DNA from 4 places in the Paenibacillus nitricinens genome. Region 1 is predicted to be linked to each of the others. Evidence: predicted binding sites of a transcription regulator. Region 1 holds the regulator's gene; each other region holds the start of a gene.
The links. Region 1 encodes Rex, which represses fermentation and respiration genes when NADH is low (regulators of the CRP and FNR family bind a similar motif). Its sites were predicted from a motif close to TTGTGAAATATTTCACAA; they were not measured.
Positions count from the first base shown of each region.

Region 2: a site for Rex is predicted at 6,925-6,942, ahead of ACN6KS_RS11525 (DUF1641 domain-containing protein). Genes of this name have one in related genera too.
Region 3: a site for Rex is predicted at 1,126-1,143, ahead of pflB (formate C-acetyltransferase). Genes of this name have one in related genera too.
Region 4: a site for Rex is predicted at 5,345-5,362, ahead of nadA (quinolinate synthase NadA). Genes of this name have one in related genera too.

Region 1 is NZ_CP183948.1:4,555,841-4,563,359, reverse strand. It holds gene panC (pantoate--beta-alanine ligase) at 1-293, shown strand, start outside; gene panD (aspartate 1-decarboxylase) at 286-669, shown strand; gene ACN6KS_RS20260 (tetratricopeptide repeat protein) at 781-1,422, shown strand; gene dinG (ATP-dependent DNA helicase DinG) at 1,559-4,420, shown strand; gene ACN6KS_RS20250 (redox-sensing transcriptional repressor Rex) at 4,552-5,205, shown strand; gene ACN6KS_RS20245 (amidohydrolase) at 5,192-6,493, shown strand; gene ACN6KS_RS20240 (cell wall elongation regulator TseB-like domain-containing protein) at 6,662-7,180, shown strand.
Region 2 is NZ_CP183948.1:2,647,952-2,655,470, reverse strand. It holds gene ACN6KS_RS11560 (DUF1963 domain-containing protein) at 1-562, opposite strand, end outside; gene ACN6KS_RS11555 (phosphotransferase) at 616-1,650, opposite strand; gene ACN6KS_RS11550 (DJ-1/PfpI family protein) at 1,677-2,258, opposite strand; gene map (type I methionyl aminopeptidase) at 2,275-3,021, opposite strand; gene ACN6KS_RS11540 (hypothetical protein) at 3,054-3,974, opposite strand; gene ACN6KS_RS11535 (SGNH/GDSL hydrolase family protein) at 4,339-4,971, opposite strand; gene ACN6KS_RS11530 (NAD(P)/FAD-dependent oxidoreductase) at 5,131-6,309, opposite strand; gene ACN6KS_RS11525 (DUF1641 domain-containing protein) at 6,349-6,792, opposite strand; gene ACN6KS_RS11520 (DUF2785 domain-containing protein) at 7,016-7,519, opposite strand, start outside.
Region 3 is NZ_CP183948.1:4,825,579-4,833,097, reverse strand. It holds gene adhE (bifunctional acetaldehyde-CoA/alcohol dehydrogenase) at 1-980, shown strand, start outside; gene pflB (formate C-acetyltransferase) at 1,233-3,494, shown strand; gene pflA (pyruvate formate-lyase-activating protein) at 3,710-4,447, shown strand; gene ACN6KS_RS21590 (extracellular solute-binding protein) at 4,869-6,278, shown strand; gene ACN6KS_RS21585 (carbohydrate ABC transporter permease) at 6,406-7,290, shown strand; gene ACN6KS_RS21580 (carbohydrate ABC transporter permease) at 7,290-7,519, shown strand, end outside.
Region 4 is NZ_CP183948.1:72,933-80,451, reverse strand. It holds gene ACN6KS_RS00370 (peptidylprolyl isomerase) at 1-110, opposite strand, end outside; gene hslO (Hsp33 family molecular chaperone HslO) at 119-1,003, opposite strand; gene ACN6KS_RS00360 (type III pantothenate kinase) at 1,051-1,818, opposite strand; gene nadC (carboxylating nicotinate-nucleotide diphosphorylase) at 1,815-2,690, opposite strand; gene nadB (L-aspartate oxidase) at 2,680-4,296, opposite strand; gene nadA (quinolinate synthase NadA) at 4,336-5,274, opposite strand; gene ftsH (ATP-dependent zinc metalloprotease FtsH) at 5,534-7,519, opposite strand, start outside.

The DNA of each region.
Region 1 (7,519 bases):
CTCTGGTGTTATCTCGTTCCCTGCGTGAAGCGCGTGAGGCCATCGAAGAAGGAAAGGTAAGAACTATAGCTGAAGTTCGGGATTTGTTGACATCCGTTATTTCTAGCTCACCTTTGGCGGTTATTGATTATGCGGAAATCCTGACCTTTCCTAATCTGGAAGGCTTGCGGAACGAAGTTGTATTAACGGATGTAGATGGGGAAATGATTATAGCGCTTGCCGTGAAGTTTGGCAGAACGCGCTTAATTGACAATAATGTATTTATTCCAAAGGAGGTTGCCGCTCTTGTTTAGACATATGATGAAGTCCAAAATTCACCGCGCGACGGTGACAGAAGCGAATTTGAATTATGTAGGAAGTATTACCATTGATGAGAACTTAATGGAAGCGGCAGATATTCTTGAGAATGAAAAAGTGCAGATCGTCGATAACAATAATGGTTCCCGGTTAGAAACTTATGTTATTCCTGGGCCTCGCGGCAGTGGTGTGATCTGTCTGAATGGTGCAGCTGCTCGTCTGGTTCAGCCGGGAGATACAGTAATTATCATTTCGTATGCGATGCTGTCCTCAGAAGAATTGGAGTCGCATAAGCCAACAGTGGTATTCGTGGATGAGAACAACAAACCCGTGAAGCTGGCCGATCACGAACTGCATGCTACAATCGCTTAAAGGATGGACTTACGCCATGTAATGAATGGCAGGGATGAAAGACCCCGATCTCGCAGAAAATGAAGTCAGGCAAGCTGAACTGATTTCATCTTCAGTAAGGGGGGATAGCCCATGTTTCAACATTTGTTTGCTGAAATGAACAAGGTGCTTCAGGAGATCGTTACAGATTACCCTACAGCGGAGGGTGCCCGCCGGAATGAGCTTTTATGCAATTATAATATGCTGCATCGACTTAGCGATAAAGTCATGGATGAATGGCTGGCCTTTGCAGAGAAGCTAAGCCACTTTCGTGAAAGTGTAGATTTTACGACTGTGGTCGAAGAGGAAGTGCCAGAGCAGGAAGCACCCGAGCTGTGCATGGATACTTTTGTCAGAGGTCAGGGGTATTATAAGCTCTTGATGTATGGAAAATGTATTGAGCAGTTTAAGGAAGTTATTGTGCAATATCCGGATAGCCTGGCTGCTCGATTATATTTAGCCATCTCTTACCTGCAAGAAGGGGAGGGGGAGGCTGCTTGGAGTCATCTGAACCATATGCTCGGTTTGATAAGGGAAACCAAGCTCAAAGCCATGGTGTATAATGCTTTAGGCTGTATCCGGGCCTCACAGGAACGTTTCAATGAAGCACAGGAGCTGTTTGGCCTTTCTTTGCAACTTGACCCGGCTCTTCCTGAACCGACTGTGAATTTGGAGGTTTGCCGCCGCCGAGGAGGTAAGCTTCATTTCGGAAATCAGCTTGTTTCATTATTGTAAATTATTACGTTTACGGTTTATTATTCCGCATTTTCATTCAAGCGATGCATCCCCTGAACCAGTGGTGTGCATCGCCTTTTTTCGCAACTTCTGTTATGCTGATTAAGAGTCTCAATTGAAAGGGAATAGAATTATAATGAAATTTGCCGTGCTTGATTTTGAAACAACGGGAACCCAATCCGTGGGTGAAATCATCCAGGTTGGCCTTGCAATTATAGAAGAAGACCGGTCCATCTCCCGGGTATATGGTTCCTACGTCAAGCCCGGAACGCCGATACCTCCTTTTATAACTGGTCTAACGGGGATTACCGACGATGATGTAAAGGATGCACCTGAGCTGGATGAGATGATGATGGAGCTTGTTCCACTCTTGGATGATGTTGTGCTTGTAGGGCATAATGTCGCATTCGACTTCCATTTTTTGCAAAATGCTTTAGACCGATGTGGGTATTTACCATTTCAAGGACGGATTTTAGATACGATTGATTTTCTGAAAATCTGCTTTCCTTCCCTCACATCCTATCAACTAGGATCAGTTAGTGCACATTTTGGTGTGACGCATGATCGTCCGCATCAGGCAGACAGTGATGCACTCGCAACTGCTCTTGTATTGCTGGAATGTCTGGAGGAGCTCTACGATTTGCCTTTGCTGACGATCCAGAGACTCTGTGAGCTGTTTACGGAAGAGGATAGTGATCTTGGTTGGTATTTCGATGGTCTGCTGCGTGAACGGGAAGCGGAGACGCTTCAGCCCGAAGGTGATCTGACTTTTTATCGTCAATTAGCGCTTGCTGTAGGAGACTGGAACGAATTAGCTCCACCTCGAGACGAGCATGCTGAGAATCCGCTACAGAATTTATCTTTTACAGATTATATGGATGAAGTAACGAAACGACTTAAAGAAACTTTGCCGCAGTATGAAAGCCGAGAAGCTCAGGATATTATGATCAATGAGGTGATGACGGCACTTGCCGAAGACAAACATCTATTGATCGAAGCAGGGACAGGAACCGGCAAATCACTTGGTTATTTGTTGCCTGCCATATACCAAAGCGTTCGCACGAATGAAAAAGTTATGGTCAGTACTCATACTATTAATCTGCAGGATCAATTGCGTGAGCGGGATATTCCTTTATTAACACAGGTAGTTCCATTTCCATTTAAAGCTGCAATTTTTAAGGGCAGAGGGCATTATTTGTGTCTTCGTAAGTTCGAACATAAAATTAATAAAAAAGACTTTGTCAGTCCGAGGGAAGATGCGCTTACTGCGGCTCAGATGATCGTTTGGCTGACGCAAAGCGAATCAGGAGATGACGAAGAGCTCAACTTAAGCGGTCGTGGAGGAGATTTCTGGGAGACGGTGGCTAGCGATACCGATTCTTGTCTGGGGCGCTCCTGTCCTTGGTTCCGTAAGTGTTATTACCATCGGGCAAAGCATGAAGCTGGTATTGCAGACGTAGTCATTACGAACCACTCTAAGCTTTTCGCAGATGTTAAGGCTGGGCACCAGCTACTTCCGGCTTATGAACATCTTGTAATTGATGAGGCCCATCATCTGGAGGACGTGGCTGGCAAGCATTTAGGCATGCATATGAAGCATTTCACGGTGGCACATACACTATCGCGTCTTTATAAGGATAGTCGAAATGGCCAACTTCCTACGCTTCGCCAAATGCTTCAGTCATCAGGCAGTGAGGAAGCTTCTGAATGGAGCGGAGTGATCGATAGAATCTATCCGGACCTGCTTACCATAAAAGAAACCTGGGATCTGCTTAGTGATAAACTATTCAGCCTCTTGCCGGAACGCAGCGATGCAGCAGCGGGAGAAGCTGGCCAGTTAGTCATGCGGCTACTTCCTACCCGTAAACCGAAAGATTGGGATGAATTGGTTGCTTTAGAGAATACTATGAATCTGACATTAAGCGAAATTATCCGTAAAGGTGATAAAATGCTTAATGAAATGCGAGATCAAGAAGGTCAATCTTCCTCAGATAGTCTAGTTACCGATATTAGCGGCTTATTTAAGGATTTAGCTTCAATACGTGAGCAAGTACGGTTTTTTATGGGATTAAACGATGAGAATGTAGTATATTGGCTGGAGGCGAATGGAAATTATCGCAGTAAATCGCTACAGCTGTATGCCGTTCCTGTTGATGTCAGTACTCAGCTTAAGGAGCTGTTTTTCGACAAAAAGAAAAGTATCGTGCTAACTTCGGCGACACTCTCTGTTGATAAATCGTTCCAGTTTATGATTGATAATCTCGGACTTAATGAAGCTGCGGAAGAGGGGCGTCTGATGACATCACTCCTGCCTTCTCCTTTTAAGTATCGGGAGCAGGCGCTGTTAGTTATTCCACGGGATTTCCCTAGTGTGAAGGGCAGTGTGGGCGATGCCCGATTTGTTGATACACTCGTACAATCACTAGCAGAAGCAGCGACTACAACACGCGGGCGGATGCTTGTCCTGTTTACTTCTTACAAGATGCTACGCCAGGTTTACGATCCTTTGAAAGAGGCTCTAGCCTCACAAGAGATCACGGTGCTGGGTCAAGGCGTGGAGGGGGGCAGCCGTAGCAAGCTGATCCGCCGTTTTCAGGACAGTGCAGCCTCTGTACTGTTAGGAACAAGCAGTTTTTGGGAGGGTGTTGATATTCCGGGTGAAGCATTAACATGCTTGGCCATCGTGAGGCTCCCGTTTCAACCGCCAAACCATCCCCTAGCGGAAGCGAAGTCTGAGTTATTACAAGCCCAGAAAAAGAATCCGTTCATGAAGTTGTCTGTTCCTCAGGCGGTTATTCGCTTTAAGCAAGGATTTGGAAGGCTGGTGCGGACAGCGCAAGATCGGGGTATTGTTATTGTGTATGACACTAGGGTGATCGAATCTCACTATGGGAAATATTTCCTCTATTCGTTGCCTGGCCCAAAAATGGAGCATATGCTTACGGATCAAATGGTTCCTCGTATAGCGGAGTGGTTGGAAGACGGAGGCGTTTCTTAAAAAGAACGTCATCGATCATATTAATCACTCTACAATGAAGGGCGGTATAAGAATACCGCTCTTCATTGAGACGAGGTACACGAATTAGTATAAGGTTAGTAAAGAATATTACTTACATTAGGAGGTAAATTATGAAATCGGAAAAAATATCAGAAGCCGTTGTTCGCAGACTTCCTGTGTACTTACGTTTCCTAAATGATCTACAGAAACGTGAAATATTAACCGTTTCCTCTCAAGAGCTAGGACAGAAACTTGATTTGAATCCCGCTCAAATTCGCAAAGATTTAGCTTATTTTGGAGATTTCGGCAGAAAAGGTATCGGGTATGACGTAACTTATCTTATTGAGAAAATCCGTCATATTCTGAAGCTGGATCAACAACTGAATGTGGCTTTAGTGGGTGCCGGTAACCTTGGACATGCATTATCTAATTATAATGCTTATTTGAAAGATACTATGAAGATTACCGCTATATTTGATTCCTATGCGCCTAAGGTAGGGCGGAAAATCAACTCACTTACCGTTCAACCGATGGAGGAGCTTGGTCAGACGGTTCGTGAGCAAGGTATTCGAATTGGGATAATTACAGTACCTGATTCAGAAGCGCAGAATGTAGCGGATATTCTCATTGAGTCTGGCATTGAGGCGATTTTAAATTTTGCACCAGTGATTCTAAAAACACCATCGAATATCCGGGTTCATGCTGCTGATTTTACAACAGATTTGCAAAGCCTTGCTTATTATTTGAAGGATGGAAAGGAAGAAAGCAGAAATGAAGAGCAATAAAACGATTATCAAGGGCGGGCGTTTTCTTACTCCGGGAACGGATGAGCCGGTTCTTAGTGGATATATGACTATTGAAGATGATTTGATCACTTACATAGGAAAAGAAGAGCCTTTAATAGAAGACGATGTGCAAGTTGTTGATGGCAGTCGTCTGTTGTTTATGCCAGGTCTGGTAAACACGCATGGCCATGCCGCAATGTCATTGCTTCGTGGTTATGGAGATGACTTAGCGCTTCAGGTGTGGCTTCAGGAGAAGATGTGGCCGATGGAAGAGAAGTTCACCGGAGAAGATGTATACTGGGGAACCTCCTTGTCTGTACTTGAAATGCTGAAAGGTGGCACTACAACCTTCCTGGATATGTATGATCATATGGACCGAGTAGCGGAGGTCGTCGAATTATCAGGTATTCGTTCCGTACTAATGAGAGGCGTAATCGGTCTATGTCCAGAAGAAGTACAAAATCAGAAGCTTGCGGAAGCGGTTTCTTTTGCGCGTAACTGGCATGGTAAGGCTGAAGGTAGAATTACGACAATGATCTCGCCACATGCCCCATATACATGCCCACCAGACTTCTTTGTTAAGTTTGTGCAGGCGGCTCATGATTTGAATTTACCGATGCATACCCATATGTCCGAAACGAAACGCGAAGTGGAGCAGAATGTGGTGGATTACGGACTGCGGCCAGTAGCGCATTTAGAGAAGCTTGGAATGTTCACACGTCCGTCTATAATCGCTCATGGTGTTCATTTGAATGATGAAGAGATCGAGATACTGGCTCGTCATGATGTAGGTGTATCCCATAACCCTGGAAGCAATCTTAAGCTGGCTAGTGGAGTTGCTCGAGTTACGGATCTTCTAAAGGCCGGAGTGAAGGTGTCACTGGGTACAGATGGAGCGGCAAGTAATAATAATTTGGATATGTTTGAAGAAATGCGTCTTGCAGCACTCATCCATAAAGGTGTAAGTGGTGATCCTACGGCTGTTCCGGCTCCGGAAGCTCTACGTATGGCTACGGAGTATGGCGCGAAGTCTATCTTTTTAAATGATGTGGGTAGACTCGCTGTAGGTATGAAAGCTGACTTTATTGCTATTGATATAGACCAGCCGCATTTGCTCCCACACACAGATCTGTTGTCTCACGCTGTTTATTCTGCCAGTGCCAAGGATGTTGAGCATGTATGGGTGAATGGTAAACAGGTTGTTAAACATGGACAATGTGTAACGCTAGATGAGGAAGCCATCCGTCGTAAGGCGCAAGAAGCCTTTGATGGACTGCTAAAACGATAGTCTAAATCATAACAAATAACTGAAAGGCTGTGACTTTCTGCAATTGCAAAGTTACAGCCTTTTGTGTTTCTGATCATTAGATCATTGAACGAGATATGAAACTTTGGATAAACACACGGGTGTGTTATATAATCAAAAAAGATATATTACTAGAAAGGGAGCTGTACCTTGAAGAAAAGGAAAAAATGGATCCTCCTGGGGTCAGTTCTGATTCTGCTCCTTCTGTTCGGACTCATCCAGTTCTATGCTTATATTATGAAAGATCAATGGAACGAGCGAGATATCGCTAAGGATGTCGCCAAAACCAGCGCGGGTCTAACAGAGGTAACTAAAGCACAGAAATCCGTGTGGGATGAAAATGCAGTCTACTGGGTCTTAACAGGGAAGAATGAATCCGGGACCGAGTTGATGGTTTGGGTACGCTTTACTGTAGATGGGAAGTTTGCCGAAGGCGCTGACGCAGTATTCGCCGAGGAACTAAGTAAAGGGACCTCTGAAGAAAAAATGCGTAGTCTTATAAAAGCCGATCTCCCGGATATTAGCATTGAACGGTTGTTACCGGGGGTGTATAACGGAGAGTATGCTTGGCAGCTTTTTTATAAACAAAGCGGTCGGTATTATTATCAATTTTATCGGTTCTCAGATGGGGCTCGAATGGGTGAAGGATACAGTTTACCTAGCCGCTAAGTTAAACAAAATTACTTTAGGAGAAACAAGCGGACTATTTATGGTTCGCTTGTTTTTATATAACATATTAGATTGATACACTAAAAGTATACGTTATGTGATATACTATAAGAGTAGTTTTTATATATTGTCGTCAAAGCCGCATACGAAAATAGGCCTGTTAATTAGAGATAAAGGCCTGTTTTTGTCGAAATAAATCAATATTTTTAATGAAATGGAAATATTTAAAAAATAAAATTTTAAATATATTCACACTTTTTATCATTTTCGTATATACACCTGTGATATACTACTGTTTGTAATTAGAAGAGTAATAGTAGAACGTTAGGCTCTGATGAG
Region 2 (7,519 bases), 1.9 Mb from region 1:
CCACTTCATCGCCAATCCAGGCGAGAGCAAGCAGCAAGTGATTACGGTTAGCTGAATCGAACTCCAATTGATGAATGAGCTTATCGCGGATATCCTGACCTGCATCCTTATAGAGAATGCCAGGATAATACTTCCCTTTGCGAAAAAAGGCCTCCAGCCCCCGCTCAATATGCGCACTTGAAAAACATGCAAGCGACAGCAGAATGGTTTCAGCCTGGTCAAAATCATCTTCTTCCAGCAATGCAATCGCGTAAGTCTCCAATCGCTCCCGTTCGCTTCCAGTCAGCTTATGATACAATTCTTGCGCGGTTTTGTGGAAGGGGATTTCGTGTTCAAGCGGATTGTACTTCCGCGGTTTATGCATGATTTTAAGAATTTCAACCGGATCATTCACGCCTGCATACAAATCAACATCTTTTCGATTCTGTTCAATAAACGCCTGTTTCTCCAGAGCAATCTTCCTCTGATGACATGGCATGCAAATCCCACCTGTTTTTAAAGCAGTTGCAGGAAGAATACTTGCCTTACAATCTGCGGTTTGGCAGGGCAGTCGCTCGCTCATCGTACCCCTCCTGTTTTGTATTTTTTCTGCTGGCCTGTTGTGGACAAAACAATCTAAAGCTTATGTAGTGTACCGTTCTTATGCTCCTTGAGTAGCTTTGCGAAAAGCCTACTTGAGTAATCAATCCTACGTTCAGGAAATTCACCTGTAAGCACAATCTTCAACATCTGAAGCAGACGTTTACCTGTTAATTCAGTTGGCCCGAGAGACCATTGTCTAATACTCGGACATAGATATATCAAACCAGAGTAACGAAACGCCGCTCTCAATCTTTCATAAAAATCATCATACTTAAGAGAAATACTGTTTGCTATTAATTCTTTGTAATAATGGTTGGTATCCTCAAAGTTAAAATAACTTGCGAGGTCAATATAAAATGGCGCGTAATAGCACCATCCGAAATCAATAATATAAGCGTTTCCATGATGATAATGAATGTGGGAACCATCTACCGTCTGCAAATCTCCATGCGTAAGCGTCAGGCTTTCCTTCTCATCGTACATAGCTGCCATATCACGCGCAAAAGCATTAGCTTTTTCACGTAATGATGGCAGATACGCGCCAAATTCCTTGTGAAATTCGGGGTTTTGCTCCATAAGATCTTCAAAATGATCCACAGACACTTGAGTAACTAAATAATTCTCCCAATACTGACGATCCGCATGGGGGAGCCACGGCATCTCAGAACCTCTACCCATATTACGAGCATGGATTCTTGCTAATGCTTCCGTAACCCTTGACGACCAATCTGTACCAGAAGGAGGAGATTTAACACTTCCCACATCTTCTATCGCCATCCATCTTGGCTCATTTGTTGCTATATCCAGTGAAAAAGATGCGGGTGTGTTCCGATGTCCCTGATCAGTTAACGTTTTCATCGTCATGCGTTCTTTTAGAGCCGCTTCTTTAAATATCACATTTTCCTTTTTACCATTGTCATAGGTTATCTCTAAACGACGTACCTCTGCACCCGACTCGCCACGTTCAGCTTCTGTCATTAACCCTTGCTCTATATGACAAACCTTTCCGCGTTGAAGTACTTCAGCTAAACCTTGAGCGATTATGATCATATCAGATTCCAAATTCATCTATACTTTCCCTCCGGTATTTACCTTTAGATTCGAACAATCCCCTGCATCTCGTATGGATAATCAATCTGCTTTTTTACCGAAATCATTGCTGCTTCTCCAGCCAAGTGTGAAATCAGATATAACCCCAGATCAATGGAAGTGGAAACTCCACCACCTGTAATCACATTACCATCATGCACAATACGGGTCTCCACAACTTCTTCACAATAAGGCTTTAGTAATTCATAGGCAGATGGATGGGTAGTAGCTTTTTTACCTTCTAGTAACCCCGCAGCCCCAAGCAGCAGTGAGCCGGTGCAGACGGATACCTTATAAGGAACATTGTGAGCACCTGCAATCCACGATACAAAAGCTTCATCATACTGGAGTTTACGTGTCCCCATTCCTCCAGGTACAAATACCATGTCATACTCCGAAAGCACTGGCAGCACTTTTCCAGCTTTAACTGTGAAACCTAACTCATCCGTCACTTCCTCCGACGCTGCACATATATCCCAAGACAAATTTTTGCCGATTTCAAATTGCCCCAATCGATAAATCACATCATAGAACCCCGCAAAATCTAAGAACGTAATCCCGTCAAAAAGTATAAAGGCGATTTTCAATTTCGCACTCTCCTCTTTATGGTTTGGTTAGGATGATAGGCTCACCTTTAGTCACAATAATCGTATGTTCAAACTGTGCTACCCGGCCATTGTCTACAACACTTAGTGTCCATCCATCCGACTGCTGCTCCACGTAATCTGCTCCAGTTGAGAGAAAGGGTTCAACCGTAATCACCTGTCCCTCTTTTAATACTGTAGTCACTCTTGGATTGTAGAATGGTAAGATTTCAAAAGGCTTCTCATGGAGTGATTTGCCAATCCCGTGGCTGCACAGATTACGTACCACTCTATAGCCGCGTTTCCGAGCTTCGAGTTCCATCATTCTGCCAATCTCATTGACCTTCATCCCTGCTCTCAGATGATTGATCACGCTCATCATAGTTTCCTCTGCACTCTGGCATAGACGAAGTATGTCATCATTATAAGGTGGTAATTGAAAAGAAACTCCGGCATCCCCATAATATCCATTTAGCTCAGCAGATACATCTATATTGATCAAATCACCAGCATTAATCACTCTAGGACCAGGAATCCCATGTGCAACCTCTTCATTCACACTGATGCAGGTGCTGCCTGGAAAATTATACGTTTTCATCGGGGCTGAAGATGCTCCGAATTCCGCTAGAATTTTAGCTCCAATGCTATCAAGCTCCGCTGTTGTCATACCTGGAGTTACTTTCTTTTTCATCTCGGCGATGGTATGTCCTACTACTTTCCCTATGGCTTTTAGCCCTTCTAAATCTTGTATGGTATCACTCGTCATCTATCACACATTCCTCTCACTTCTGGTATGAATCACTTGTCTAACTTCTGAAATGCACTTCCATTCCACTGAAAAATATCTTCCATCTGTTTACCCGCTACATTATCGTAATAACTTCTCTTGAAGCTATGATCATCCACTTTATCAAGCTTTATCGAATATCCCTTAGGACTGCTGATAAACAAATCAGAGTCTGGTTTGGTCTCTAATTCCTCTATACTGTTATTTTTCCTAAGCGTAAACAGCTTATAGAAGTAACCGTTACTGGATCCGTACTGACCAATCGTAAAATCCGGATCGCCGTCGCCATTATAATCCTCAAACTGAATTTGAAAAAAATCATTAAATATTAAGGGGTCCTCAAAATGTTCGCTGAGCGGAAAACGATACAAAGTTCTTCCTTGATCATCGATAAGCGCAAGCCCAAATCGGCCACTCCAATTTCTTCCCATCAACGGACCTGGTGTTGTCCAATTCTCACTGTAGGTTCCATCTAAAAGCTGCAGATCCAAGAATTCGGCTCTAGTAGTGACCGAAGAGAGGTCATTATGTGATATTGTTACTGGCCCTTTAACCTTGACCGATGACTCCAACGACTCCGTCTGTTCAATGTTCGCCTTATCTGCTGCCCCAAAAATGAGTTTCCTTAATTGGTCCGAATTCTTCACCGGAATAGAGTAGCCCTGACCACCATTCTCGGCTGTAGTAAATACTCCTCTATAGCCGGGTTCATCACCTATTGCTATGTAATACTCCTTCGAGTAGCCATCACCGTAAACAAGCTTCATTTTAAATTCAGGAGCCCAATCCAGCTCTCCCAACAATTTATTGCTCTTGTTCATAGCTTCCGCAAGTGTCTTAATCAGAGTGGAGTCCTTCAGCATCAGGGTCTCAGAATATTCTGATTGGTCAGCTTGATTCTGATCACTGGTTGTTACTGAGGTTAATGACACTCCGGTGATCCACCTGGCATTGATGAAGCCCACATCATTCTTACATCCACTTAACAACGTAACCACTACCAATGATACAACACACAGTAAATGCCTAATGCGGACCGCCTCCAAGAAAAGAAACATAATCCAATTATAACAGCGTCCATAAATATAAAGAAATCGGCTTTCCGAACCGTTACAAGCATAAACGCTTTCGCATCCCTATAGGGGCGACAAGTGTTTATGCGAGAAATATAAGGATAATTTATAACATGGAACATATAAATTCTTATATTTTAAAAAAAAGACTATAACCTGCTCCTTTAATGAGTGGTTCTAGTCTTATAGAATCAAGTAAATATGTAGTGATACGATCAGACGATTAAGCTTGAATTGCGCCTACCGTCTTAAGCCAAGCCTCTGCAATAAGCGCATGACCCGCAGGTGATGGATGTACTCCATCCGGAGCCCAATAAGCAGGTTCTGCTTTCACGGATGCCGCAGCAAACAGGCCATCCAGCGGTACAAGGGGTGCACCATATTCACGTGCCAGTTCACGAACAATGTGAATTTTAGGGTCCAGATCCTGGCGCCAGGTTTTACGATCTTCTGGGACAGGCAACACGAATGGCTCGATTAAGACTAATTTAGCAGCCAGCGAATGCTGCGTGCGTTCGATCAGGTCACGATACGCAGCTTCAAATTGTTCAGGCGTTGTTTCCTGACCAGAATCAAAGCGGCGCCAAGTGTCGTTAATCCCAATATATAAGGATACCCAAGTCGGCTTCAGATTCAGGCAATCCTTCTCCCAGCGTTCCTGCAAATCTACTGCACGGTTTCCGCTAATTCCACGATTATAAAACGTAAGATTCTTTTCAGGATATAAATGCCCCAGACGAGCGGCGATCATCAATGCATAGCCTACACCAAGCGATGACGCATCTTCATAATTGCGACCCCAATCCGTTATACTGTCGCCTTGAAACAGAATGACATCGTTTTGTCGGAATAACATCACGTAATCCTCCCCTATTTCCACTGTTAATATTAGCCAATATAGTATATCAAAAATGATTACTACGTACCAGGACAATCATTAACAATTCATGGTAGAAACCACTAGAGATCAACAAAAAAACCTGCTCTATTTAGAGCAGGTTTTCCAATAATACAATTAATAAGCTAAGCTAAACAATCCTTTAATGTGAGACAAGTAACGAATATTACTTGCTTCCTTCATCAAGGTTGCAGGCAAGCCTTTTAGCGGTGTTGAGCTAGCACCAACGATGGCTACACCGTCTTTACGACCCAAGCTGGCAAGCGTACCTGAGTTGATCGGACTAAAGGATTCAAATGATTTATCCTTCAAGTATGCATAAAGATTGTACCCGATCAATTCACCCATTTGCCAAGCGATTTGTGCAGTTGGTGGATATGGACGACCATCTTCGGCAAAGACAACAGCGCTGTCGCCAGCAACGAATACATCCTTGTGAGATGTGGATTGCAAGAATTCATTTACCGTTGCACGACCACGGTTCACTTCAAGACCGGATTCACCAATCAGTGGATTTCCTTGTACGCCGCCAGTCCATACGAAGGTGTTAGCAACAATTTTTTGACCATCTTTCAAGTCAATGACATTATCCGCTACATTCGTAACAGGTAGACCTGTCAAGAATTGAACACCACGTTTTTCTAAGCTAGCCACTGCACGTTCGATCAGTGCATCTGGCAATACTGGAAGAATCTTAGGACCTGCTTCAACGAGCATCAGTTTAATTTCTTTAGGATCTACGCCATATTTCTTAGTGAGTGTTGGCAACACATCAGCGATTTCACCAACAAGTTCAACACCTGTTAAGCCACCGCCGCCGATTAGGATGCTTGCATCTGCTGGATTCTTAGACTTCGCATATTCACGGATACGCTCATCAATATGACGATGAATTCTGTTAGCATCCGCTGCCGATTTCAATACCATACTGTATTGCTCAAGACCTGGAATGCCGAAATAAGCCGTAGTGCTTCCAAGACCCACAACTAGAGCATCATAGGACAATGTCACACCATCAGATAGTGTAATTTGTTTGTTCTCAACAGAAAAAGAGTTAACCTTTGCGATTTTCAGGTCGATATCTTTGCCGGCAAAAAGCTTAGCCAGTGGCATAGCAACAGCACCCTCTGCAACACTACCCGCTGCAAGACGATGTAATTCTGTAATAATTTGATGTGTAGGATATTGGTTAACGACTGTAATTTTAGCTTCGTCTTTCTTCAGGTACTTGCGTACAGTTAAGGCGCTTAGTAGACCACCATAACCTGCTCCTAGAATGACAATATGTTTAGACATGATGTTTCCTCCGTCCTTACGAATGAGATATAAAAAATATTATTTCTGCTGACTGCGTTCGCCGGCGACTTGAAGATAAGCATTTACAAAACGGAAAAGCTTCTGTGCTTGTGGATCTTTAAGCATCTTCATTAGACCAAATACACCGATCACTTCTTTGCTTTCATTCGCACGATCTTGCGCTTCGATCACTGTAGCTGCCATATTCTTCGCCGAATGCACCACAGGTTCAGCAAGTTCTTTAATTGCACTTACCGTATCACTTTTCAAGACTTCATCCGCAGCGACAGTTTGAACAAAGTCATATGACTTTGTGAGCACGCCGGCAAGCTCTGTTAATTTTGGCAACTGTTCCACTAGAACCGTTAACGATTCCTGAACTTCAGGTTTCAATAGCTGCTCCAAAACATTCATTTGTTCTTGAGTGACAGCTAATTTTGGTGATTCTTGTTCAGGGGTTGTTTGAGTGATTGTTTCTGACATATCCGAATCTCCTCTGCAAATAAGCTTTGCTGCTTAGTAGTAATAAAAAAATAATAACTTGTGACGCCATATTTCTATTATAGCACTTATCAAGTTATAAATGTCACAAAGTTTTTGAATTTCTCTAAAGTTTTGTGATTTTTATTACATTAAAACGGGATAGTTAAAATTCTTGATATCATTTATACACATTTGATTGAGTAAATGCTTATTGAGTAAATGCTTATTCAGTAAATTCATTCAAATTCATTTCCGCCTTCAATATAACGGATACCAAATCCGGATTCTTCTTCGGAAGCAACCTAAAATAAAGTGAACGAAGGAAATTCTTTGTATTCACACGAGCCACATACTTGTTACGACTTCGCGGCCACCCTCCGCATTGCTCCAAACTTCCGATCCAATCCACTATAGACAGCTCTGCAAGTAAATGATGATCTATCATTGTAGCTACAATCGTAGCGATCCGTTCATCCTCTTCGTCGCTAAATATGTACTGATCGTTGTAAAGCATCCTTTGGATGACTGCCAGAACCTCTTCCCGGATCGTTGCATCACTCTCTGAGCACAGTACCAGTTCATCCAAAGCATCTGCGCCATGGGCCGCAGCGTGTGCCCAGCCTGCTACAGGTGTAAATCCTCGTAAATCCTGTTCTTCCTCATAATATCTAATTAAGGATTCCTTCACATTTGTAAACGCAGCGCTATCTAACAACCCCTGTTCCCT
Region 3 (7,519 bases), 270 kb from region 1:
TCATCGCACTTGGCGGCGGTTCCCCAATGGATGCTGCAAAAGGAATGTGGTTATTCTATGAACATCCAGATGCAGACTTTAATGGTCTGAAACAAAAATTCATGGATATCCGTAAACGGGTATACAAATTCCCTAAACTTGGTAACAAAGCTAAGTTTGTAGCGATTCCAACTACTTCGGGTACAGGTTCGGAAGTAACATCTTTCGCAGTTATTACCGATAAAACAACTGAACAGCACACTAAATATCCATTGGCTGACTACGAGTTAACTCCAGATGTAGCTATCATTGATCCTGAGTTCGTATACAGCTTGCCAAAAACTGCAGTTGCTGATACAGGTATGGACGTATTAACACATGCTATCGAAGCTTATGTATCTGTTATGGCGAGTGACTATACTGATGGTCTAGCTATTAAAGCCATCCAACTGGTATTCCAATACCTTGAAAAATCGGCGCTGGAAGGTGACAGAGTAGCACGTGAAAAAATGCATAACGCATCCACACTTGCTGGTATGGCCTTTGCCAATGCATTCTTGGGTATTAACCACAGTTTGGCGCATAAATGGGGCGGACAGTACCACACTGCTCATGGTCGGACTAACGCGATCCTTATGCCACACGTTATCCGCTACAATGCTAAAAAACCTACGAAGTTCGCTTCGTTCCCTAAATATTCGCACTTCGTAGCTGATGAGCGTTATGCTGAAATTGCCCGTATTCTGGGATTGCCAGCCCGCACAACTGAAGAAGGTGTAACTAGCCTGATCAATGCTATTCGCGATATGAATAAAAAATTGGGCATCGAAGAATCGTTCCAGCAACTGGGCTTTGATCCTAAGGACTTCGAATCCCGCGTAGATTACTTGGCTGACCGTGCGTTTGAAGATCAATGTACAACTGCCAATCCTAAGCTGCCACTGGTATCTGAGCTTGCTGATGTATACCGTAATGCGTTCTACGGAAGATTTGATAATTAATAAATGGTTAAATAGAGAATAGGATAGTTGTGGACTTAGATAAAGGTGACAAATATCACTCGAAAGGTGATATTTGTCACAGTGTTTTTATAGAAAATAAACTAGAATGTTTATATAAACAACGGTCCCACATATGAAATGTTGATTGTGAAATTTGGAACAACCACATCTTTTGGGGATCACGAGACACGGGATCAACCTTCAAGCCCGCGATCTCTACAAATATAATAAATATAGATGGAGGGATTTAGCATGTCGGTGATTGAAAAAGAAGTAAATGAAGTGAAATCCGGTTGGAGAAGTTTTACAAAAGGTAAATGGGCTAAGAAAGTTGACGTTAACAACTTTATCGCTAGTAACATTAAGCCTTATGAAGGTAACGAAGAGTTCCTCGTAGGTCCTACTAGTAACACAACTGAACTGTGGAAGATTATTTCCCAACTGAGCAAGGAAGAAAGAGAAAGAGGCGGCGTATGGGATGTTTCCCTAGATACTGTCTCCACAATTACTTCACATGCTCCAGGCTACATTGACAAGGATAAGGAACAAATTGTAGGCGTGCAGACTGACGCTCCTTTCAGACGTTCCATTCAGCCATTCGGCGGGATCAAGATGATGGTCGATGCTACGAAGGCTTATGGCTTCGAGCTTCCACAAAACATCGTTGACATGTTTACGAACATTCGCAAAACGCATAACCAAGGCGTATTTGATGCATATACACCAGACATGAGAGCGGTGCGTAAATCCGGCGTTATCACAGGTCTTCCTGATGCTTACGGCCGCGGACGCATTATCGGCGACTACCGCCGCATTGCTCTGTACGGTATTGATTTCTTGATTAAAGACAAAAAGCAACAATTAGCTGAGCTTGAAGTTGATTCCATGACAGAAGAAGTAATTCGTTTGCGTGAAGAGCTGTCTGAGCAAATTCGTGCACTGGGCGAATTGAAAGAAATGGCAGCTGCGCATGGAATGGATATTTCCAAACCAGCGACGAATTTCAAAGAAGCTACTCAATGGGTATACTTTGGATACCTGGCAGCAGTTAAAGAACAAAATGGTGCAGCAATGTCCTTGGGACGTGTTTCTTCCTTCCTAGATATCTATGCAGAACGCGATATTGAAGAAGGTACTTTGACTGAAGAACAAGTACAAGAAATTGTCGATCATTTTGTAATGAAACTGCGTATCGTGAAATTCTTGCGTACACCTGACTATAACGATCTGTTCTCCGGCGACCCTACTTGGGTAACTGAATCCATCGGTGGTATGGCTGAAAATGGAACCACTCGTGTTACCAAGAACAGCTTCCGTTTCCTGAACACCCTGTACAACTTGGGTCCGGCTCCGGAACCGAACTTAACTGTTCTGTGGTCCGAAAAATTGCCTGAAGGCTTCAAAAAATATTGTGCTAAGGTTTCTATCGAAACTAGTGCAATTCAGTATGAAAATGACGATCTAATGCGTCCGTACTGGGGTGAAGATTACGCTATTGCTTGCTGCGTATCTCCAATGCGTATCGGTAAACAAATGCAGTTCTTCGGCGCTCGTGCCAACCTGGCAAAAGCTTTGCTGTATGCTATTAATGGTGGTAAAGACGAAAAATCCGGAGCACAAGTTGGGCCGGAATTCCCAGCGATCACTTCTGAATATCTGGATTATGACGAAGTAATGAAACGCTTCAAACCGATGATGGAGTGGTTGGCTAAGACTTATGTTAACACTTTGAACATCATTCACTATATGCATGACAAATATTCTTACGAACGTATCGAAATGGCACTGCATGATCGCGACATTCTGCGTACGATGGCTTGCGGTATCGCTGGTCTGTCCGTTGCAGCTGACTCGCTGAGTGCTATTAAATACGCGAAGGTTAAACCAATCCGTAACGAAGAAGGTATTGCAATTGACTTCGAAACGGAAGGCGAATTCCCTTGCTACGGTAACAATGACGATGCTGTAGACAACATCGCAGTAGAATTGGTTGAAACCTTCATGTCTATGATCCGTAAAAACAAAACATATCGTGATGCTGTACCGACTCAATCGGTATTGACCATTACTTCGAATGTTGTGTACGGTAAGAAGACAGGTACAACACCTGACGGACGTAAAAAAGGCGAACCATTCGCACCAGGTGCTAACCCAATGCACGGACGCGACAAGAAAGGTGCACTGGCTTCACTGAACTCTGTAGCCAAACTGCCTTACTCCGATGCCCAAGATGGTATCTCCAATACGTTCTCCATCGTACCTAAGGCACTAGGTAAAGACGATGAATCCTGCAAGTCTAACTTGGTACACATGATGGACGGATACTTCCATAACAACGCGCAGCATTTGAACGTTAACGTATTTAACCGTGAACAGCTGATGGACGCTATGGATCACCCAGAGAATTATCCACAATTGACTATCCGTGTATCCGGTTATGCAGTTAACTTCATCAAGCTGACTCGCGAACAACAAATGGACGTAATTAACCGTACTTTCCATGGTTCAATGTAAGTTGTTTATATTTATAAAGATCTTTCATTGAGATATGCACTAAAATAATTGCAAGGAATTACCGCTCTTGTTTCAAGGGCGGTAATATCTTGTTTAAGAATCATTAAAATTTTAAATTTTACGGTCGCGTTTAAGGAGAACACAGTCTTATGGGCAGGGGTTCTTCTTCGTGAAAGATGGACTGTTAGTCAGTCGTGGAGAAAGGATGACATCCTATGATTAAAGGTCGCATACACTCCTTGGAAACCTTTGGAACCGTTGATGGGCCTGGTATTCGATTTGTCTTATTTATGCAAGGGTGCTTGCTGAAATGCCAGTATTGCCATAACCCTGATACTTGGGCTTTAGATGAAGGTAAGGAAATGACTCTAGAAGAAGTACTTTCGGAGATCGAGCCATATTTAAACTACTATCGTTCATCCGGTGGTGGGTTAACTGTATCCGGCGGAGAACCAACTTTGCAGGCACAATTTGTAAAGCAGTTATTTACGGAAGTTAAAAAGCGTTGGAATCTGCACACTACATTAGATAGTAATGGTTATAACGAAGGTGACAAGATTAATGACTTATTGGATGTTACGGACTTGGTGATGCTTGATTTGAAGCATATTGATGAAGAAGCACACATTAAGTTAACTGGTAAATCTAATGATCGGACCTTGAAGCTTGCGCGCTGGCTGTCAGATCATAACCGTAAGATGTGGATTAGACATGTATATGTTCCAGGCATTCATGACCGTGAAGAGGACCTTATCAATCTGGGTCGATATATTGGAACCTTAAATGGCGTTGAGAAATTTGAAATCTTACCTTATCATCAAATGGGTATCTATAAATGGGAAATGCTCGGCAAGGCTTATGAATTGGATGGAGTGCCATCCCCTACAGATGAAGAAGTTCAGCGGGCGTACCGCTTAGTCGAAGAAGGTCGCAAGCAGACAGCGTTGGTATAATTTATCTCTACATTAAGTGGAGCCGTTCCTTTAGTGATTTACTGCTGAAGGAACGGTTTTTTTGTTATGAGGGACGTCTGATGTCATTAAAAGGGGTAATTTTGTGTTTTACCTTTAAAAAAATGATATATTTCCAGCTATTAATTAAGGAGTTGGAAATAAATTATGATAGATTTTATGTCATTGAATTGAGTTTTTATTATTATTTTCTAAGTATATGTATGACTAATCCACGCTATTTAGCAGATAATCGTAATTTTTACTAAAATAAAGTTATGTTATATTACACGTTGTGTAGTTGATTCCGCTTTCATTAGAGATTTTTATCCCTATAGTGGATGAATCTTAACCTTACGAGAATGGAATCTGTTTTCTATAATAAGAAGTGTAAAGCACAACATTATATGGGGGGTCACAAGAAATGAAAAAAGGTATGACTTTGCTATTGTCCCTGATTTTTGTATCATCAGCTTTACTGGCAGGTTGCGGAAGCAACAACAATGCATCTTCTAACAAAGGAGATGGAAACGCTACCGCGACGAATTCAGCGGATGCTACAAATGCTCCAGCAACAGAAGAACCTGTAAGTAGCGAACCGTTCGAAATGACGATTCGTCACACTCAAATCGGTGCCGACAAACAGAAGCGTTTAGCAATTCTGCAAGAAGTAGTGAAAAAGGTAGAAGGCGATGTACCGGGTCTGACCTTTAAGCTTGATGGAGTAGATTCAGATGTAAACCGTAAAGAAAAATTACGTGGTGAAATGGCTGCAGGTAATCCACCAGAGATCTTCGATCTTTTCGGAAGCCCTGACTCTAAGATCTATGCTAAAGAAGGTAAATTACTCGATCTGACTCCAATCCTAGAGGAACTTGGAATTAAGGATAAATTCTCAAATCTTGATCCTTTCACTTATGAAGGAAAAATTTACGGATTGCCTATCGGTGGATCTGGTGAAGGTTTCTTCTACAACAAAGAGTACTACAATAGCAAGGGCTGGAAAGCTCCAACAACATTTGCTGAATTGGAACAACAATTGGCTGACATCAAAGCTGACGGAAAAGTACCTTTGGCTGGTGCATCTAAGGCTGGTTGGGTACCACTTATGCTAGCTAACCACTTGTGGTCACGTTATGCGGGTCCAGATGTAACCGCTAAGTTTGCAACAGGTGAAGCTAAATGGACTGATCCAAACGTTGTAAAAGGTTTTGCGAAGTACAAAGAATGGGTTGACAAAGGATACTTCAAAAAAGGCGAACTTGGTTTCGAGTATGCTGAATATACAACGCAATTCACTAGTAGTGAAGCAATCCTCTTGTATGATGGTACTTGGAAATCTTCCGTATTTAAAGAAGGACAATCTGGCGAAGGTTTGATCGGTAAAGTTGGATTCTTCAATATTCCTCCAGTTGATGGTGGCGTAGGCGACCAAACTGCATTGATGCGCGATGTAAACAATGGCTACGGTTTCTCTGCTTCTGCTGAGAAAGATCCACGTCAATTGGCTGCTGTGAAGTCATTTATCAAAAACCTATTTAATGAAGAAATGCAATTACGTGGACTGGTTGAAGATGGCGTATTGCCAGCAATGAAAATTGACCAAAACGTTCTGAACGAAAATATTACGGATGATCTGATGAGCGAAATCGTTGGTGTACTTAATAACTCACAATCTTCGTTCCCAGCATTTGACTCACTTGTTCAAGCTGATGTAACTACAGAAATCAGTAACATTCAAATTCAAAAGCTAATTGGTGGTCAGACAACTCCTGAGAAAATGGGCGAAGCATTACAGAAGGTACAAGAAGAAGCAAACGCAGCAGTTGAATAAGTAGCTGCAAATTGAATGTACCCTGGTGCCAGAACCAGGGTACATTTTTAAACTCAAAGAATTTATGTGTTTGCAAAGATCTAAAACATTCATTGTTCGCCAGATGTCAAAGCAACCGGAGGTAGTCATGAATAAAGCACTAAGAAATCCATTGGTATTTTTCCTTTTTATTCTTCCAGCACTGATCTTGTTCACGATGTTTTTCATCTATCCCATCTTTAGTTCAATCTATTACAGCTTTACTAGCTGGAACGGGGTATCTGACACAGTCAAGTCTGCCGGTATCAGTAATTTTGAGAAGGCATTAGGAGACGAACGATTCTGGATATCTGTCAAAAATAACGGTTTCTTCATTCTTTTCTCTTGTTTTGTACAGGTACCGTTAATCATATTCTTCTCGTTATTGATATCGAATGTAAAGAAACTGAAAGGCTTATATAAGACAGCGGTCTTCATGCCTTCCATTATGTCTACAGCAGTTATCGGTATTCTATGGGGCTTCATTTATGAGCCCAACATTGGACTTTTAAATAAGGTTCTAGGTTTAGTGGGGATTAATCCAATTTACTGGCTGTCGGATGAAAAATTCGCAATGTTATCGATCCTGATCACGAATGCTTGGCAGTGGACTGGATTCTATATCGTAATGGTACTGGCAGCTATTCTGTCGATACCAGGTGAATTGGATGAAGCAGCTGCCATTGATGGCGCAACTGGATTCCAACGTGCTACACGCATCACACTTCCGCTAATCGTTCCGATCATTTCTGTTGTAATCATGTTATCCATTGCAGGGGCAATGAAAGCGGCGGATATCGTCATTGTAATGACTAAGGGTGGACCTGCAGGTTCAACCGATGTAATGGCAACCTACATGATTAAATATGCAATTACGAACTTTAAATACGGGTACGGTAACACCATCGCAGTCCTGATCTTTGTATTTACATTGGTGGTTACAGCCGTTTATCAGCTGCTGATAGCCCGACGCACAGAAAGGATTGAATACTGATGCCACGCGCCCTGAAAAAGAGTCTGCCCCATGTCGCACTATTGTCTTATCTACTAGTTATTCTATTTCCTTTCCTGTTCGTGTTATTCTCATCTGTGAAAAAGGATAACAATGCGATAGCGCTTAACCCTTTTGGGATTCCAAAGGAGTTCGTTTTTGGTAACTACGTTGAAGCTTGGGTAAACGCCAAGATCAGCACCTACTTTTTTAACAGTTTGTACATTTCCAT
Region 4 (7,519 bases), 2.3 Mb from region 1:
AGAAGAGCCATTGCACGTAAGCTCCAGAACAATAGACCCCCGAGCATTAAAGTTGCAACAGCCAGAATAACAACCGTATTGCGAAGTGCACGTTCCTGTCTCGTCATCATCCCATGCCCTACGATTTCGCTTGTTCTAAAATGACCTGTAATTCGTCCTTATTAAAAACATAAGCCTCGTTGCAAAAATGACATACAACTTCAGCCTGCTCATCTTCTGCAATTAATCTCTCCAGTTCATCTTGCCCTAAGCTAACCAATGTCTGCTCTACCCGCTCACGCGAACATTGACAAGCAAAGTTAATATCCAGTTCATCCATAACTATCGCATCCGGCAAAAGAATACGCAGCATTTCTTCTGGCTCTAGACCCTGATCAAGAAGTGTTGTCACGGAAGGCATAGCCCCTAGAGCTTTTTCGATCTCCGTAATCTCCGCATCCGTCAGTCCTGGAAGAAGCTGCACGATAAACCCTCCGGCTACAATCACTGACTCATCGGTATCCACTAATACACCTAAGCCAACTGCAGCTGGGGTTTGTTCAGAAACAGCGAAATAATAAGTAAAATCTTCCGCAAGTTCTCCGGAGATGATAGGAATACTACCTCGATAAGGTTCTTTCAAGCCTAAATCCTTTATAATATCAATGAACCCTTCAGTGCCTACGGCTCCAGCAACATCCAATTTCCCCATACTATTGCTAGGTAAGTGAATGTGAGGATGATGTACATAACCGCACACTTCTCCCAACGCATTGGACTCCGCAACGATTTGCCCGATCGGTCCATCCCCTTTAACCATAATGCATAGCTTCTCTCTTCCTTTGAGCATAGCGCCCATCATGGCTGCAGCGGTAACTGTACGTCCAAGTGCGGCTGTAGCCGTTGGATACGTATCATGTCTGCGCCGCAATTCCTCGACCAATTCTGTTGTGCGGACAGCAAACGCTCTCACTTTACCATTCATAGCCGTTCCACGGATAAGTCGATCCTTCTTTTTTTCCATTGGGTGCATAGCCCTCCTATCTCATCGCCCTTTAGGCTTCTTTATCTTTATTGGTTACGGTCATAAATAATTCGTAATCCTTCTAGTGTTAACATAGGGTTTACTTCGTCGATACAATCCGTCTCCCCCGCAATTAGCGAAGCAAGCCCTCCAGTAGAAATAACCTTCAGTTCCGGAGCATTCATCTCGATTTTGATACGCTTTACAATCCCCTCCACTTGGCCTGCATACCCAAAAATAATACCAGCCTGCATAGCGTGAACTGTATTACGTCCGATAACCTTTTTAGGCTTCTCTAACTCAATTCGCGGCAGCTTCGATGCTCGCTGATATAAGGCCTCTGTAGAAATAACAAGACCCGGAACAATCGCTCCTCCGAGATAATTAGCTCCTGCATCGATACAGTCGAAGGTCGTAGCCGTACCAAAATCAACAACAACAAGCGGACATTTATATTGCTCAATCGCAGCAACTGCATTAACAATCCGGTCTGCGCCAATCTCACGCGGATTCTCATAACGAAGATTAAGTCCCGTTTTTATCCCTGGCCCCACGAGTAACGGTTCTTTACCTATATATTTTATACACATATCTACGATAGTCTTAACCAGAGGTGGAACTACCGAGGATATAATTACGCCTTCCACATCTTTGACAGAGATCCCTGACATCTGAAAAAGATTGTGTATCAGCACTCCATATTCATCCACGGTGGATTGGCGCGCAGTACTTAGCCGAAAATGATGCAACAATTCGCGCTTTCTGTATACACCGAGAACAATATTGGTATTACCGATATCTACAGCAAGCATCATGATGAGGACCCTTCCTTCTTGGCATTAAGGTCTAGACTAATATCCAGACTGGAGAAGGAGTACGTAAGGCGTCCTACAGAAATCACATCCACACCTGTTTCTGCGATCCCGCGAACCGTTTCTAACGATACATTGCCGGAGGCCTCTGTCTTGACATGTGGAGCTTTAGCTTTAATCCTGGCCACCGCTTGCTTCATCATCTCGTTAGACATATTATCAAGCATAATAATATCAGCACCTGCTGCCAGTGCCTCTTCTACTTGCTCTAAATTCTCAGTCTCCACTTCAATACTCATCGTATGTGGAATGTTCTTCCGAGCACGGCCTACCGCCTGCCTAATCCCACCTGCACCTTTGATATGATTGTCCTTGATCATAACCGCATCATATAGACCAAAGCGATGGTTAAAGCCTCCACCAACACGAACTGCATATTTTTCCAGCATACGATGTCCTGGTGTAGTCTTACGTGTATCGACTAGACGAGTCGGTAATCCAGCGAGCACCTGTACGAAAGATGCGGTACGTGATGCAACACCCGAAAGGCGCTGCATCAAGTTCAGTGCAAGCCGTTCACCTGTAAGAATTGCGTGTGTGCTACCCTCCACCTCGATAATTACAGTCCCTTTTGTCACTGCTTGACCTTCTTCTACAAGGGCTGTAAAGCTAAGCGTAGGATCAACAATTTCAAAAACCAGCTCTGCAATCGGGATACCACAAATGACGCCATCTTCTTTAGCATGAATAATCCCTTTAGATTCATGGCCAACAGGTATCGTCATCTGTGTTGTTACATCCCCGGAGCCAACATCTTCCCGCAGCCAAGCCTTGATGGATTGTACTAGTTCTTCATTGTAACCATTAAACATCATCGCTTAATTCCTCCACTATTCCCAGATCGCGAATTTGAAGCAGGTGCTTGCGCCACTGATCATCACTTCGCTGCGGGTAATCCTCACGGTAATGTGCCCCGCGACTCTCTTCCCGTGCTAGAGCAGACTCTGTCACGAGCAAACAGCAGGTCAGCATATTAGCGAACTCGTATTCCTCGCGTTTAGTCAATACCGATCCAAAGATGGGTAGCTGCCGTTTCAATTCTTCTATTCCCTTAGACAAGGTCTCTTCATTACGTCGTAATCCAGCATATCGAACCATTACCTTTTGTAGCTTCAAACGGCGTTCCACAATAGCTTGCGTTGGCAAATCAACACGCCCTTCGTTACTACTAACTGATAAAACATCACGTCCAAGCGGGGATAATTTGCGAATCCGCTCAATAATACGATGCCCAAAAACAACTGCTTCCGATAATGAATTGCTTGCTAACCGATTAGCACCATGTACGCCTGTGGAAGAAACCTCCCCGCAAGCAAACAAGCGAGGTATCGTACTTTCCCCATTCAGATCGGTCTTAATGCCCCCCATCATATAATGCGCAGCTGGAGCTACTGGAATCCAATCACTTGTAATATCCAGTCCATAGCCCATACATGTCTCATGTATTGTAGGGAAACGATGCTTCACCATTTCCGGGGATTCATGCGTAATATCCAAATAGACAAACGTTGATTTTGTAAGCTCCATTTCACTTACAATAGCCCGAGCTACAATATCTCGTGGAGCTAGCTCAAGCAGCTCATGATAACGCTCCATGAACCGCTCTCCATTAATATTGCGCAACACTGCTCCTTCCCCTCGAACTGCTTCGGAGATTAAGAATCTAGGAGCTCCAGGATAACTTAATGCTGTAGGATGAAATTGAATAAATTCCATATCTCGTATATGAGCGCCGGCACGGTAAGCAATGGCTACCCCGTCGCCTGTAGCTACTTCAGGGTTAGTAGTGTATCTAAATAATTGTCCTGCACCACCAGAGCACAAAATAGTCGCATCCCCTTGCAGGAATAACCGTCCGCCGCCGGGACGCTGCAACAATGCGCCTACACATTCTCCACCTTCAGTGATGAGATCAATGACATAGTGATCATCCCACACCTCAATGTTCTCATGTTCAGCTACCTGTTCAGCCAAAGCACGAACAATCTCGTAACCTGTAGCATCTCCATTAGCATGCAAAATACGACGGTGGCTATGCGCTCCTTCCTGCGTCAAAGCCAGTACCCCATCTTCCTTATCAAAAAGAGTACCTAAACGAATTAGCTCATGAACTCTATCTGGTCCTTCATTAACAAGTGCATCGACAGCTGTGGATGAGCAAAGACCTGCTCCAGCCATTAATGTATCCTGCCGGTGATAAGCAGGGGAATCGTCCTCAGCTATTACAGCTGCGATCCCCCCCTGTGCATAGCGAGTATTACTCTCCATTACTGATTTCTTTGTGATCATAATGACACGCCGATCTTCACTAGCTTTAATAGCCGTGAACAATCCGGCAATCCCTGAACCGATAACAATACAATCTGTTTTTACTTTAGGAATATCCCGAAGATCAAAATCAACCAAATATTGTGGAATCATGACCGCGTTTCACCTGTTTCAACGAAAGAGTAGCGCATACTACCGGACTTGTAGCATGCGCTCTAGGGAAGTTCTGGCTTTGTCGGCGACAGCAGGCGGTACATAGATTTGTGGCTTCATCGTCTCCAGGCATTTCACCAGTTTTTTTAGATTGTTAACTTTCATATTAGGACAAACAAGAAATTTTGTAGCAAAATGGAATTCTTTATCCGGACTATCTTTACGAAGCTGATATCCTGTACCGTCTTCAGTCCCAACAATAAACTGCTTGCGGTCTGATTTCCGGCAATATTCGAGAATGGATGTAGTACTACCCACATAATCACCCATGGCTACTACTTCCGGACGACATTCTGGATGAACTACAAATTCTGCTTCTGGGTATTTCGCTCTCATTTCCACTACATCTTTAACGGTCAACATGTCGTGAGTGTTGCAGTAGCCTTCCCAGATAATCAATTTTTTACCGGTCTGATCTTGTACATATTGGCCAAGATTCTTATCAGGTACCCAGATAATTTCTTCAGCATCGAGGGATTCGATTACTTTCACGGCATTTGCAGAGGTACAACAGATATCAGTCTCCGCTTTAATCTCTGCAGACGAGTTGATATAAGTAACCACTTTAGCATTTGGATGCTGTGCTTTCAGCTTACGCAAACCGTCTACATTGACCATATCAGCCATTGGGCAACCTGCACGTTCATCAGGAATAAGGACGGTTTTATTTGGGGCCAGAATTTTAGCACTCTCCCCCATGAAATGAACACCGCAGAATACAATAACCTCTGCATCTGTCTCCGCAGCCTTCTGAGCGAGTAAGAAAGAGTCGCCCCGGAAATCGGCAACCTCCTGAATTTCATCACGTTGATAATAATGAGCTAAAATAATTGCGTTTCTTTCCTTTTTAAGCTGTTCAAGACGTATCCGAAGTTCTCGATTCTGTTCCTGCTTGCGCTCAAGTGCCAGAGCTTCCACCGATTGTTCTCCCCCTTAAATCTTCGCGGCTTTAAGCCGGCGCGATGTTATCAAATGGCATGAGCCATCATGGTGAAAAAATGAACATACTGATATGAATAGTAAGTAATATTAATCACTAATGTACACAACGTTCCAGTCTCTGTCAATGTAACTGGACAGGCTTTAAGGCTCAAAATCCCTTAAAAATTAAAATAAAAAATCCGGAGAACAGTTACGTTCTCCGGATAAATTTACATCATATGAATCGTGAGACCATTTAGGTAAGGCTAGTGCCGCCACCTTTGTTGTTATCGTCGGAATCATCATTACCCTCAGAATCAGGGTTATTCGGGATATCCTTCGATAGATCAGGGATTGTGGACTGTGCATCCTCAGGTTTGCCTTGAATGCGAACTTTCACATCACCGATATTATCAATGACTGGTTCACCAACTTCAAGTGCAACACCTTCACCATCCTTAGCTTTACCATCTTCGGAAAGGAAGCCTTGTTCAATCAGTTCTTTGATCTGATCAAGCTCAAGTGTTTCCTTCTCAAGTAAGGTATTGGCAATCAAGTGCATTTCTTTAGAGTGTTTGAGCAACAGCTCTTTACAACGCTCGTAGCTCGAAGTAATAAAGTTCTGCATTTCTTGATCAATCTCATAAGCAATGGAATCACTATAATTCTGCTCATGCCCAATATCACGACCCAAGAATACTTGACCTTGAGAAGATCCGAACTGCATAGGTCCAAGCTTATCGCTCATACCGTACTCCATAATCATAGCACGCACGATGCGCGTAGCCTGTTGGAAGTCACTGTATGCACCCGTACCGATCTCGCCAATAAACAATTCTTCGGCAACACGTCCACCAAGTAATCCAGTAACCTTATCCAAAAGCTCCTGCTTCGTAACGATCATCCGATCTTCCTTCGGAAGCATGATAACATATCCGCCTGCACGTCCGCGTGGGATAATAGTAACTTTATGCACCATATCGGCATGCTCTAGGAAGTAACCAGCTATAGTATGACCTGCTTCATGATAAGCCACAATACGTTTCTCGCGGTCACTGATAACACGACTGCGTTTCTCAGTACCTACGATAACACGGTCGATGGCTTCATCGACTTCAATCATGGAAATATCCTTACGGTTACGACGCGCAGCTAGCAACGCCGCCTCATTTAGCAGGTTCTCCAGATCCGCACCAGTGAATCCAGTTGTACGTTTTGCAACAACATCCAGTCTTACATCTTTCGTAAGAGGCTTGTTACGAGCGTGAACCTTAAGTACAGCTTCACGGCCTTTTACGTCAGGGCGGTCAACCGTAATTTGACGGTCAAAACGTCCTGGACGTAGCAATGCAGGATCAAGTATATCAGCGCGGTTAGTTGCCGCAACAATAATAATGCCTTCGTTACCACCGAATCCATCCATCTCAACCAGCAATTGGTTAAGTGTCTGTTCGCGTTCGTCATGTCCGCCACCAAGTCCGGCGCCACGTTGACGACCCACAGCATCAATTTCATCAATGAAGATAATACATGGAGCATTCTTCTTGGCATTCTCGAACAAATCACGTACCCGAGAAGCACCGACACCCACGAACATTTCCACGAAGTCAGAACCGGAAATACTGAAGAAAGGAACGCCAGCTTCACCTGCTACTGCACGTGCAAGCAATGTTTTACCGGTTCCCGGAGGACCCACAAGCAATACACCCTTAGGAATACGTGCACCGACAGCTGCAAATTTGCGTGGATCTTTCAGGAACTCAACAACTTCGACAAGCTCTTGCTTCTCTTCGTCCGCCCCTGCAACATCCTCAAAGCTAATTTTCTTCTTCTCTTCATTATATAACCGAGCCTTGCTCTTGCCGAAATTCATGACTTTACCGCCGCCACCTTGCGCCTGGTTAAACAGGAAGAAGAACAAGATGAACATAATGACTAGCGGGATAATAGAAGAAAGGAATGTCAGCCAAATGCTGGTACCTTCCATTTTCTTCTGAGTTAATTCAATCCCATTAACATCACTGGCTTGAATCAGTTCATCAATAGCAGCATCTGTAGGAGGAATATATGTGGAGAAGCTCTTCGATTTAGTATCGGCAGGCAACTCTCTATATTCGCCTGTAACTAAAAAGGCATTACCCTCAAACTGAACCGTCAAATCCTTCACATTGTTGTTCTTGATCTCCTGCCGTAACTCGTCGTATCTAGGGAAATCGGCGGCTTCATTTCCATTGCTCACAAA